One region of the Metabacillus sediminis genome, then DNA from elsewhere that is predicted to be linked to it. Evidence: riboswitches for the same ligand, from Rfam matches in the RefSeq annotation. Region 1 holds a riboswitch; each other region holds the start of a gene.

Region 1 (2,976 bases):
TTCTTAAAACCGGGTTTTTAAGAAATGCTGCTTTGTTCATCGAATTCACCTCCTCTTTTGCTATGTTGATTTTCCGTTTTCAGGAAAAGCACACTTTATTTTTAACATCGATAAATCCTCTCTGTCTAACTCTTTTTTTTTTCTGAAAAACAGAAAAATAAGACTATCTTCCTTAATAGAAGGCCCATTTGATTCACAAATGCAAACAATCGTTACTTCCGTACATGACAAATATATAAAAATATTTGTAATATCCTGTCAAAATGAGACAAACTATTTATTTTTATGATGATATGGGTCTGATTTTACAAAAAAGGGGAACTGCCATATAATATAAAAAATCCTTTTCACTTTGTCTAAAGCAACAGGATTTTTTCCAATTTCACTGTCGAACGGATGGATGGTGAAGGGGTATTTCTGATCATTGATTCTCCCTCAGTCGCTGCAGAATTTCACCGCTAGGAATCTTGCTTTAAGTAATCCATTTACCATCAAGGCTTTCTATAAAAAAATGATATAGCCGGACGAGCTTATTTTTCCCACAATTGGAAAAAATGACTTAAGTCACTCCGTCTTTTGATTGATGATTTTTAATCAATATCAGATTATCCTTAAGGTAAGAAAAAGAAGGAGGCGTCTTTTCATGTCATTAGAAATGTGGATTGCGATTGGATTAGCGCTGTTTAGCGGGGTTGCTGGAAGCGTTTATATGAACAACAAAAAAAAGCGATAAAAAAAGCCCGCTACTCTTCAAGCTCGAGTAATGGGCCGGCAAGCTAGTTAATTTCGAGATGTTTTGTGCAGTTATAAAGCCCGCATGACCACTTAGAGTCATCCAGCAGAAGATGGGTGATCGAAGTATTTTTTAGCGGTTCGCTTTCTTCATTCATCGGCGTTAATTCCTTTAGGAGATGTCTGATAAATGAACCATGTGTCACCATGAGAATGTTCTTGCCGGGATGCTTTTCCAAAAGCTCTTCAACAAATTCTACTCCTCTTTTTGTTACCTGGCCCGACTGCTCTCTGCCCAGGTCAAGTTCTCTCCACCCAGTTCCCCATTTTTCCACACGTTCAGCTTCTGTTGTGCCTTCAATTTCCCCGCCACCGGTTTCCCGGATGCGTTCATCTGTTACTACCTCTAGACCACCGAGCTTTTTACTGATAAAATCCGCCGTTTGTTTTGCACGGAGCAGCGGACTTGAATAAAGGAGATCCCAGTCCTCTTCCTTAAGCCGTTCTGCCAGCATTTCTGCTTCTTTAATTCCTTGTTCATGAAGCGGAATATCGGAGCTGCCCTGCGCTCTTCCTTCCATATTCCATTCTGTTAGGCCATGTCTGACAATTCCTAGCTTAGTCATCATTTCACTCCATTCATTGATTTTCTTCCATGTTATAGACTATTTTATCCCTTTCGGACGGACAAGTCTTCATTGACACATTAAACAGGCCATGATAATATACATAAAACCAAGTAATTTTATAGGATTAATTAAATTATCAAGAGTGAACGAGAGAACTGGCTCTATGACTTCACAGCAACCTCCATTTGGAAAGGTGCTCCTACCAGCAAAGCGCAGTGCTTTGGCCGATAAAGAAATGTTGACCGTAAACTTTCTTAGCAGCCAATGCCAAAGAAGGTTTTTTTATTTGGCTGGCTCTCAGCTGTGAAACAATCGTTTAAAGGAGGAAGGCAGTTATGAAAGAACTGAAAAGAGTGATTACCGGCGCTCAGTCCTTTTCCATCTATAGAAGTTCTGAACAGGCCATTCTTTTGTGCCATGGCTTCAACGGCACCCCCCAGAGCATGGAATCACTGGGAGAGAAATTTGCCTCATTAGGCTATTCTGTATATGCTCCAAGACTTGCCGGACACGGTACATGTCCGTCCGATATGGAGCTATGCTCAGTTCAAGACTGGTACCGCTCCCTGGAAACTGCTTACTTAAAATTAAAGAGCCGATTCAGAAAAGTATTTGTTATTGGACAATCCATGGGCGGCAGTCTGACGATTAAGCTTGCCAGCCAATTCACGCAAATCGATGGAATAGGTCTTATTAATGCAGCACTTGAAGTTCCAGATTACGAAAAGATTGTCGGAGATACTGGTTTTATCAAGGAGGGACGGCCAGATATAAAGGATCCGTCTGTGGAGGAAATTGCTTATGAAAAAATACCTGTTAAAGCCATTTCCGAGCTGAGAAAGGCTATGAATGAAGCAAAAATCAGGCTTGCAGAAGTCTCGTGTCCAGTCGTTGTATTCTGTTCTCCGGAGGATCATGTTGTTCCTGCCGCCTGTTCTGAAAGGATCATGGAGTCCATTTCCGCCAATCGTAAAAAGATGATTAGCCTTCCAAATTCTTATCATGTAGCATCCATGGATTTTGACCAGGATTTGATCGTAAGGGAAGCCAATCAATTTTTTTCCATACAAAAAACAGCCCTTCCTGCCAATAGGAAGAGCATGAATGCCTGAATACTAGGCTGCTTGAATCTTTTGATTGAGCAGTTTCGCTTGAATAAGCCGTCTTCTTACAGCTATTCCAATCCAGCTCGCCAGGACCGCTTTTATGAGGCCAACTGCTACAAATGGCCAGACGCCCACAGCGAGTGCCTTGTCCCATGGCAAACCCAGCACGATTTTTAGCCACACCGTTCCGAAGAGCAGTGTAACCAGCATCCCAATCGTGTTTGCGGCGAGCGCGAACTTGAGCGTAAACTTTGTTTTTTCAAGGAAATATCCTGTTAAAAACGCCGCCGCAATGAAGCCGATTATGTATCCCCCTGTTGGTCCCGCCAATATGTGAAGACCGCCTTTCGCCTCCGCAAAGACAGGCAGACCAATCATTCCAAGACCGGCATATACCTTCATAGCCAATGCCCCGTACCGGCTTCCGAGAATAGTAGCTGCCATTCCTACGGCTAATGTCTGTCCGCTAATCGGAACGATTGGCAGCGGAATTTCAATTTGTGCAAATA
Region 2 (2,976 bases), 440 kb from region 1:
AGTATAACACATTTAAGTTAATAGTCTATACTAATTGATGTATTTTACGCTCGAACTTGGAAAGTGCCACCGCGTATAACCAGATCCTGATAAATTTGGCTTGGAAGCGGGATTGATTGGGCTGGACACGGAGCGGGAACGGCTGGAAAACGGGGCTGAGTTGCCGGAACATGATCGGAATCGGCTGGAAAGCGTGCTGATTGGCCGTAAATGAAGTGGGATCGGGTGAAAGGGTTTTAAATCGGCTGGGAAACTAGAGTGGTTGAAAAGCATTACACAATATATCGACCGAAATATGAGTATATCGACCGAAAAAAAATTATATCGACCGAAATTTAAATATATCGACCAAAAAAAAATTATATCGTCTATTTTCTCAATATATCGACTATCCGACATGGTTTGATAAATTTCGCAGGTGCGTATACGCAGGTTCGGATAGTACGCCATGCTGGAAAAAATAGTTTGGCCGGAATAGCGGGAGGACCGGCTGGAAAACCGCGCTGACCGGCCGGAAACGAAGCAGGACTGGCTGGAAAACGTACCAAACCGGCTGGAAAAAATAGTTTGGCCGGAAAAGTGCCGGAATCGACCGGAAAACCGATCTGATCGGCCGGAAACGAAGCAGGACTGGCTGGAAAACGATCCAGACCAGCTGGAAAAAATAGTTTGGCTGGAATAGCGAAGGGATTGGCTGGAAAACCCGTCTGACCGGCCGGAAACGAAGCAGGACTGGCTGGAAAACGATCCAGACCGGCTGGAAAAAATAGTTTGGCCTGAAAAGTGGTGGGACCGGCTGGAAAACCGGTCTGATGGGCCAGAAACGAAGCAGGACTGGCTGGAAAACGTACCAGACCGGCTGGAAAAAATAGTTTGGCTGAAAAAGTTGTGGGATTAGCTGGAAAACCAATCTGATCGGCCGGAAACGGAGTGGGACTGGCTGGAAAACGTACCAGACCGGCTGGAAAAAAAAGTTTGGGTGAAAAAGTATTGGGATCGGCTGGAAAACCGATCTGACCGGCCGGAAACGGAGCGTGACCGGCTGAAAAACGTACCAGACCGGCTGGAAAAAAAAGTTTGGCCGGAAAAGCGAAGGGATCGGCTGGAAAACCCGTCTGATCGCCCGAAAAGCGACCGGGACCGGCTGGATAAGAAGCTAAACCCGCCAGAAAACGGCCCAGATCCGCTCGAAAAGTGCACCGCCGAACAAAAAGTAAAATTCATCCCCAACTAAAATAAATCTATAACTGAATCCATCATAAGCCCATCTTTCCTGCTGCCCTGTCTTTTTTGGGAGAAAGCTTGTCATTTTTTGTTGACATTTGCGGGAAATTTGGGGTAATATATGTCCTTGAACGGATTCTCTTATCCCGAGCTGGCGGAGGGACAGGCCCTATGAAGCCCAGCAACCTGCAAGACTTGAAAACGTAATGTTTTCACTCATGCAAAGGTGCTAACCTGACGCAAGGCTGTAGTCCTTGAGCGATAAGAGTGAAAGGCTGAAAATCAACTCCTTTCCTCTATTAAGTGGGAAGGGTTTTTTTATGCAGTCTGGAATCTTTTCCCTTTATGACTATTGTTAGGGAAGATTCTTAAATAAAGCGAAAGATAAGTAATGGGAACGAGTTCCGTCTCAAAAAAAGAGGGGAAGTACATAACTGAACCTTACCAATAGAACAGCTGAATTTTCAGAGGAGGAATTACTATGTCGATTAAACGCCATCTTTTCACATCAGAATCCGTTACGGAAGGACATCCGGATAAGATTTGTGACCAAATTTCAGACTCCATTTTGGATGCCATTCTTGCCAACGATCCGAATGCACGTGTAGCTTGTGAAACATCTGTTACAACAGGACTTGTTCTTGTAGCTGGAGAAATCACGACTTCGACTTATGTCGATATCCCTAAAATTGTTCGTGAAACAGTTAAGGAAATCGGTTATACACGCGCAAAATACGGCTTTGATGCTGAAACATGTGCCGTTCTTACTTCGATCGATGAACAGTCAGCTGACATCGCAATGGGAGTTGACCAGGCACTTGAAGCACGTGAAGGCCAAATGACAGACGCTGAGATTGATGCAATTGGAGCGGGTGACCAAGGGCTGATGTTCGGATTTGCATGCAACGAAACGAAGGAGCTAATGCCTCTTCCTATTTCACTTGCACACAAATTGGCGCGCCGTCTGACAGAAGTACGCAAGGAAGAAATTCTTCCATACCTTCGTCCAGACGGGAAAACGCAAGTTACGGTTGAATATGATGAAAACAACAATCCGGTTCGTGTAGATACAATTGTTATTTCTACACAGCATCACCCTGAAATTTCTTTGGAGCAAATTCAGCGCAACCTTAAAGAATTTGTTATCAAACCTGTCGTTCCTGCAGAATTGATTGATGAGAACACGAAATATTTCATCAATCCGACTGGCCGCTTCGTAATCGGAGGACCTCAAGGTGATGCAGGTCTTACTGGCCGTAAAATCATCGTTGATACGTATGGCGGATATGCTCGTCACGGCGGTGGAGCATTCTCTGGTAAGGATGCTACAAAAGTGGACCGCTCTGCGGCTTATGCAGCTCGCTACGTTGCGAAAAACATCGTTGCTGCCGGGCTTGCTGACAAATGTGAAGTTCAGCTTGCGTACGCAATCGGTGTAGCACAGCCGGTATCCATCTCCATCGATACATTCGGAACAGGTAAAGCAAGCGAGGAAGTTTTAGTTGAAGCGGTTCGCAATAACTTTGATCTTCGCCCTGCAGGCATTATCAAAATGCTTGATCTTCGCCGTCCAATTTACAAGCAGACTGCTGCATACGGTCACTTCGGCCGTACAGATGTTGAGCTTCCTTGGGAGCAAACAGACAAAGCAGAAGCACTTCGCTCTGTCCTTTAATCAATTCCCGTATGGGTGCCTATAAAACAAAAACGTCTGGAACGTAACCGTTCCGGGCGTTTTTTTATTTTCAAGAG
Region 3 (2,976 bases), 1.5 Mb from region 1:
CGTTCCCCCCGCTTATTTAGCCAATCGGCAACCGAATTTAGCCGTTCCTCTTTTCCTGTCCATTTGCCCACACTATTTAGCCGTTCCATTCTTCAATTTAGCCGTTCCCCCCGCTTATTTAGCCGATCGGCAACCGAATTTAGCCATTCCTCTTTTTCTGTCCATTTGCCCACACTATTTAGCCGTTCCAGCTTGCAATTTAGCCGTTCCCCCCGCTTATTTAGCCGATCGGCAACCGAATTTAGCCGTTCCCCCCCACATAGTTGGCCAGTCGTAAAATCCTTAGCTGCTCACAGCGTTCACCCATTTAAAAAAGCGATACCCCAAAAAGGGTACCGCTTCACATATTAATTGGTATAGTTTTCGCTCAGTTCTGCCCCTTCTGTTTTACGGGTTCCAGCTTTCTGTTTAAATCTAGGCAAGCCGAATGCTATGGCTAAAATACCGCATAGAAGGGTTAGCATCGGATAGAATGTGTACGGGAGAATGCTTAATGGAGATGCTTTTACAAGCTGCGCTCCGGCAAGCATTTGCGCTCCATATGGAATAAGTCCTTGTACACTGCATGAGAAAATATCCAGGATGCTGGCTGATTTTCGTTTGTCAATGCCGTACTGATCGGCAATATTTTTCGCAAGCGGTCCTGCTGTAATAATAGAGATTGTGTTATTCGCAGTTGAAAAGTTAGTTGCACTGACAAGTCCTGCAATTCCAAACTCTGCGCCTTTTTTTGTTCGAATGTTTTTTGTCATAGCGTTCAGGAGGAAGGCTATTCCTCCATTATGTTTGATGATTTCTACCATACCGCCAATAAGAACGGACAGGATGATAAGCTCGGACATTCCAGAGATGCCTTTCATCATCGTTTGAGAGAATGTCAGGATATTGAAGCTTCCGTCTGCCAGCCCAATAATCCCGGTTAAGACAATTCCGCCTCCAAGCACGGCGACTACATTCAAGCCGGCGAGTGCTGCAACGAGTACTCCAATGTAAGGGAGCAATTTAACAAAACTGAATTCCTTCGGATTGACGGCTGAGTCCATTCCAAGTGAGATGGTAAACAGCACGATAACCGTAACAATCGCTGCAGGCAGGACGATGAAAAAGTTCGTTTTAAATTTGTCCAGCATTTCAGTCTTCTGTGTGCGGACAGCGGCGATTGTTGTATCGGAAATAAAGGATAAATTATCTCCAAACATAGCTCCTCCAATAACAGAAGCAACAGCCAGGGCAACCGGTATTTCGGTTTCACCGCTGATTCCCGCTGCAATTGGTCCAAGTGCCGCAATTGTTCCCATTGATGTACCCATTGAAATCGATACAAATGCTGCAATAATGAAAAGTCCTACTACTAAAAAGCTTTGAGGAAAATACGTTAAAGCCAAGTTAACTGTCGACTCTACCGCGCCCATTCCTTTTGCCGCTTCCGAGAAAGCGCCTGCCAGGATGTAGATAAATACCATAATCATAATATCAGGATGTCCTGCACCTTTAGCAAATCGTTCAACTTTCGAGGTCAGGTTTTCTTTTCTATTCATGAACAGTGCCACAGTTACTGCTACTAAAACGGCTACAACCATTGGAAGCTTGTAGAAATCTCCAGTTATGACACCGGCTAAAATAAACAATGCTACGAAAACCAGCAATGGCAGCAGCGCCAGCGGATTTCCTTTCGCTCCATCTTTCAAATCCATTTTCTCCACCTCACTGCTATTCGATTTTTCCAGCTTGAGCAATCCTATAATGCCAGAAGATTCACCTTATAAAAAAGACCCCTTCTTATCCTTTTAAGATGAGGCCTTAATACACAATAATCAGGACACTCTTCTTATCTTCCAAGCTCTGGAGCTTGCTGGATTTGGCACAGCACTCTTCAAAAAAGTCCGCTGCCGAGGCATCGCAGGGCCAGTCCCTCCGCCTCTCATAATAAGAAGTTGAATTTATTTAAGGGTTTTTCAAAAACAATCTTTTACTACCTTAAGGGCTGTCAGAGAAAATGTCAAACAAAAAAATGCATGAATTTTACTTTTTCAATAAAATAATAACCTTTTCAGATAGATAGAAAACCTTTTCATTTCCTATATGCCAGGGCCGTGTATCGCATGCACAAAAATATTATCGCACTCAAACATTTACAATTATTTCTATTGGTTCGTAAATGGATTTTTCCATTCCATTAATGCTCCGCAATTGAAGGATTCCTCATCCTCTATATAATTGCGGATCACCTTCACTGGCGTCCTGCCGCAGCGGAGCAAAAATGTGAGGACAGGATCCTTCAATTCTCCTTTAACTATCGCATCAACATATTGTTCAGGGGTCATTTTCCCGGCATGTTTTTGATACCCTGGCATTCTCCCTCCGCCAAGGAGCCTGTCCAGCCCTTTATAAATAACCACGTCATACATAGAGGACATAAGCCACTTCCCGAGTCCCGCTTTCCGATACATAGGACGGACACCTATATCTACCACATATAAGGTGTTTCCATTAGGCTGATGGCTGCGTATGTATCCATCATCTGTGATTTCTTTCCACGTATGATCCGGATAAGCCGGGTCAAAATTGATTACTAGACCGGTGATGGAACCGGCAAGCTCTCCATTTACTTCTATGCAAAGCGCTCCTTCTGCAAAGAAATTCACATGGCTGCTCAGCTGCTCCTTATTCCACTAAAGCTCAGAAGAAAAAGGCGGAGGAAAGCTCTCTTGCTGAATGCGAATCAGCCCCTCAAAATCCGGTTCCATATAATACCGAATAACTGCAGGCGTTGGTCCATTCTCATCGAAAACGTAAAAGTCCTTCCTGTACATTGGGTTCCCCCGTCTCAATACTTTAAATAGTAACTAATACCGCTTTTTGAGATTTAGAAACCTTTTCAAAAAAGCAGACCACTAAAGATGGCCTGCTTTACGCTTCAACGTTCGGATTCTTTAAAATGAATGGATTTTACTTTTTGGGTCTTTTCATTAAATT
Region 4 (2,976 bases), 1.9 Mb from region 1:
CTGCTTATTCTGTAAAGCAAATTTAAGGGCACCATTCACAGCATCAACCTGCCATTTCACACCATCCCAATCATTCGTTGGTGCTTCCAATGTATAGCCAAGGCCCCCATGAAGCATGGCATAAGCCGGAGTGTAAATGGGAGGATAGACATCCCAGCCGGATTTTGAATCTCGTAATGGGATGTGAGTGCCTTCCAGTTTTTTGTACAATTCGTTCTCGTAGTTGTCTTTTTCGCTGACAATATTCGATTCCATCGCTTCTGCCTGCTGATTCATCCACTTATAAAGCAAATCGTATTCATAATTCGGGTTATGAGGGGGTGTACCCGGAAGAATCAATCCAGGATGATTTGCTTCTCCTCGCTGTCTGACATATCCGTGAAGGTCAAGAAGAACGAGTGGGTTAAGCTGGGCGATTTGCTTAACTGCCGCCTGCGTTTCAGGCTGGGACTGGGTCACGAAATCACGGTTCAGATCAATCCCGTTTCCATTAAAGTGGGTAGCATCGACACGTCCGTCAGGATTCGCGTCTACATTGATAATCAGGGTGAAGTTCTTCAAAATCTCCCTTGTTTCCTGATCGTTCTTAAATCCATACCGTTCAATTAACCGGAGTGCTGCATCTGTACCGACAAATTCGGTTCCATGAATAGATGCGTGAATTAAAATCGGGGGCTTAATATCCGGATTTGCTTTCAGGTAGCGCTGCGCTTTTTCCGGATTTTCTCTCATGAGCTTCCGTAATCCCTTGTACTTAAGTTCACTTTCCTTAGACTTGCTGTCAGAAATAGTGACCGTGTATAAATTTTTGCCGGTGGAAGATTTTCCTGTAATGTCCAATTGAACACGGCTGCTTTGCTTTTCAAAGGACTCTAATTTCCCTTTAAGAGCATCATACGTTATGTAGTCATATTGTTCTGAATTGAAAAGACTCTGCTTTCTTTCGGTCTCCCCGGCCAGTGCTTGGGCGGGAAGTAGGCTTCCCAATAAACTTGCGCTCAGTAAAACGGATAAAATCGGCTTTTTCTTCATTTCTTTCCTCCTAAAGGTTTTTCAACACAGAAAAGCCTCTTTCCGGATAAGAAAGAGGCTTTGCACACAAAGGGATCCCTCTCTCTTATCTGTCAGCGTAAACGCTGCAAGAATTAGCACCGTATTGACCATGGTCAACCGGTTGCCGGGCTTCATAGGGCTTGTCCCTCCGCCTGCTCTTGATAAAAGAGTTTTCGTATTGAATTAGTTTGTATTATAGAGGATTTTAACAGCGCGTCAATATGAAAATAGGAAAATGATTCTTTGTGTTTAGAAGGAAATGGTAAAATAGGAATGAGGTATGGAGATAGGAAGATTAAATGAACACAATCTTTAGTTTTATTTTACCTATCTTCTTAATTATGATTTTTATCTAGGTAACATTGGAAATTTCAGTGAAATATCGTTTTCTTCCGGCTTTGATCCTTCTTGGAGCAGGAATTCTTGTCTTTCTGCTGCCGTTTTTTCTGGATGCATAAGGATAAGTGCTGGTCATATCCAGCATGTACTTTTCTTATGCTTTTTTATTTGGAGTAATCGTAAATGGAATGACGGCTTTAATCATTAGAAAAAGCTGAAATAGTATAGAGTTGCCCCTTACCAAAGAAAATATTGCCCGATTAATCGTAACTCCCTTAATATGGATAGAGAAGATGTGAACAAATCAAGATAGGAGAATCCCGTGAAGAATAAGAATCGAACATTTAAAGTGAAGGACCTTGAATATTCAATCAGGTCTGCCGTAAATAGTGACGCAAGGATGCTGTCCAAAGTAAGAGCCCGCATTGATGGAGAAACAGAAAATTTAGACAGGGAGGAGGGAGAGGGATTTATTGATGAAACAGGCTTTGAACGGCTGATTAAGACTGATACGGAAATGCCGAGCCATTTGTTTTTAGTTGCCGAAGTGGATGGAGAAATTGTGGGATTTTCGAGGTGTGAAGGAAATCAATTGAAAAGATCCTCGCATAAAGCAGAATTTGGAGTGGGCGTACTGAAGGATTTCTGGGGGTATGGGATTGGCGTGAATCTATTAAAAGAATCGATTACCTGGGCAGACTCCATTGGAATAAAGAAAATGAATTTAAAGGTACTGGAAACGAATGACCGGGCGATAAAGATTTATAGCAGACTGGGATTTGAAACAGAAGGTATTTTAAAAAAGGATAAGCTTTTATCAGACGGCAAATTCTACAGCACTATTCTCATGGGCAGATGGAATGAATCATAATACATAATAGGGAGATTAAGAGAAATATGTTCAACATAACGATAAAAAGAGCTTCCTTATCGGACGCTGAAACCCTGACAAGCATCATGAAGGAAACCTTTAATGAAGAAGCAAAGAAATGGCTTTGTGAAGAGGATGAAATCATAGATTACAATATCCAGCCGCCAGGATATCAGTCCATTCATATGACGGAGTACAGTATTCGGGAGTTAGTCTATTACAAAATCCTCGAAGATGAAAAGATAGCAGGCGGATTGATTATGACACTCGCAGGCAATTTGCACGCGAGAATCGACCGTATTTTTGTAAGCCCTTCCTTACAGGTGAGAGGGATTGGATCGATTGCGCTTAAATTGGCAGAAGAGGCGTACCCGAAGGTCACTTCCTGGGAGCTGGAAACGTCCAGCAGGCAGCTGAATAATCATTATTTTTATGAAAAAGCAGGTTTTAATAGAGTGTATGAATCCGAAGATGAGTTTTGCTATGAGAAGCGGACAAATACGAATGATGAAACCGAAAAAGTACAAAATCGTGATCTCTCAGGCACTCAATATGAAAGCTGCGGGATGGACGAAAGCGACTTCTTTAAAGTGAATATAGCCGGCAGCTCCATCAGCAACAGCAATGTGATGAACAGCCATTTCAGCAATTGCAATCTGAGCCAGTCCAAGTTTCAAAATATTAATTTCAGAAACAGTCTGCTGGCTGATTTG

The links. A riboswitch is a leader RNA that binds a small molecule or an ion and turns the genes downstream of it on or off. The one in region 1 is predicted to bind S-adenosylmethionine.
Positions count from the first base shown of each region.
Region 2: another riboswitch for S-adenosylmethionine. It lies ahead of metK (methionine adenosyltransferase); the one in region 1 lies ahead of WCV65_RS18380 (alpha/beta fold hydrolase).
Region 3: another riboswitch for S-adenosylmethionine. It lies ahead of WCV65_RS04815 (Na+/H+ antiporter NhaC family protein); the one in region 1 lies ahead of WCV65_RS18380 (alpha/beta fold hydrolase).
Region 4: another riboswitch for S-adenosylmethionine. It lies ahead of WCV65_RS07050 (M14 family zinc carboxypeptidase); the one in region 1 lies ahead of WCV65_RS18380 (alpha/beta fold hydrolase).

Region 1 is NZ_CP147407.1:3,525,235-3,528,210, forward strand. Features, by position in the region: gene WCV65_RS18370 (plantaricin C family lantibiotic) at 1-40, opposite strand, end outside; gene WCV65_RS18375 (histidine phosphatase family protein) at 777-1,358, opposite strand; SAM riboswitch class I at 1,492-1,595, shown strand; gene WCV65_RS18380 (alpha/beta fold hydrolase) at 1,697-2,473, shown strand; gene WCV65_RS18385 (biotin transporter BioY) at 2,477-2,976, opposite strand, start outside.
Region 2 is NZ_CP147407.1:3,087,351-3,090,326, reverse strand. Features, by position in the region: gene WCV65_RS16000 (hypothetical protein) at 980-1,234, shown strand; SAM riboswitch class I at 1,363-1,492, shown strand; gene metK (methionine adenosyltransferase) at 1,706-2,899, shown strand.
Region 3 is NZ_CP147407.1:882,386-885,361, reverse strand. Features, by position in the region: gene WCV65_RS04815 (Na+/H+ antiporter NhaC family protein) at 348-1,688, opposite strand; SAM riboswitch class I at 1,826-1,933, opposite strand; partial or broken gene WCV65_RS04810 (GNAT family N-acetyltransferase) at 2,145-2,813, opposite strand; gene WCV65_RS04805 (YqzG/YhdC family protein) at 2,918-2,976, opposite strand, start outside.
Region 4 is NZ_CP147407.1:1,328,684-1,331,659, forward strand. Features, by position in the region: gene WCV65_RS07050 (M14 family zinc carboxypeptidase) at 1-1,032, opposite strand, end outside; SAM riboswitch class I at 1,115-1,221, opposite strand; gene WCV65_RS07055 (GNAT family N-acetyltransferase) at 1,715-2,263, shown strand; gene WCV65_RS07060 (GNAT family N-acetyltransferase) at 2,290-2,976, shown strand, end outside.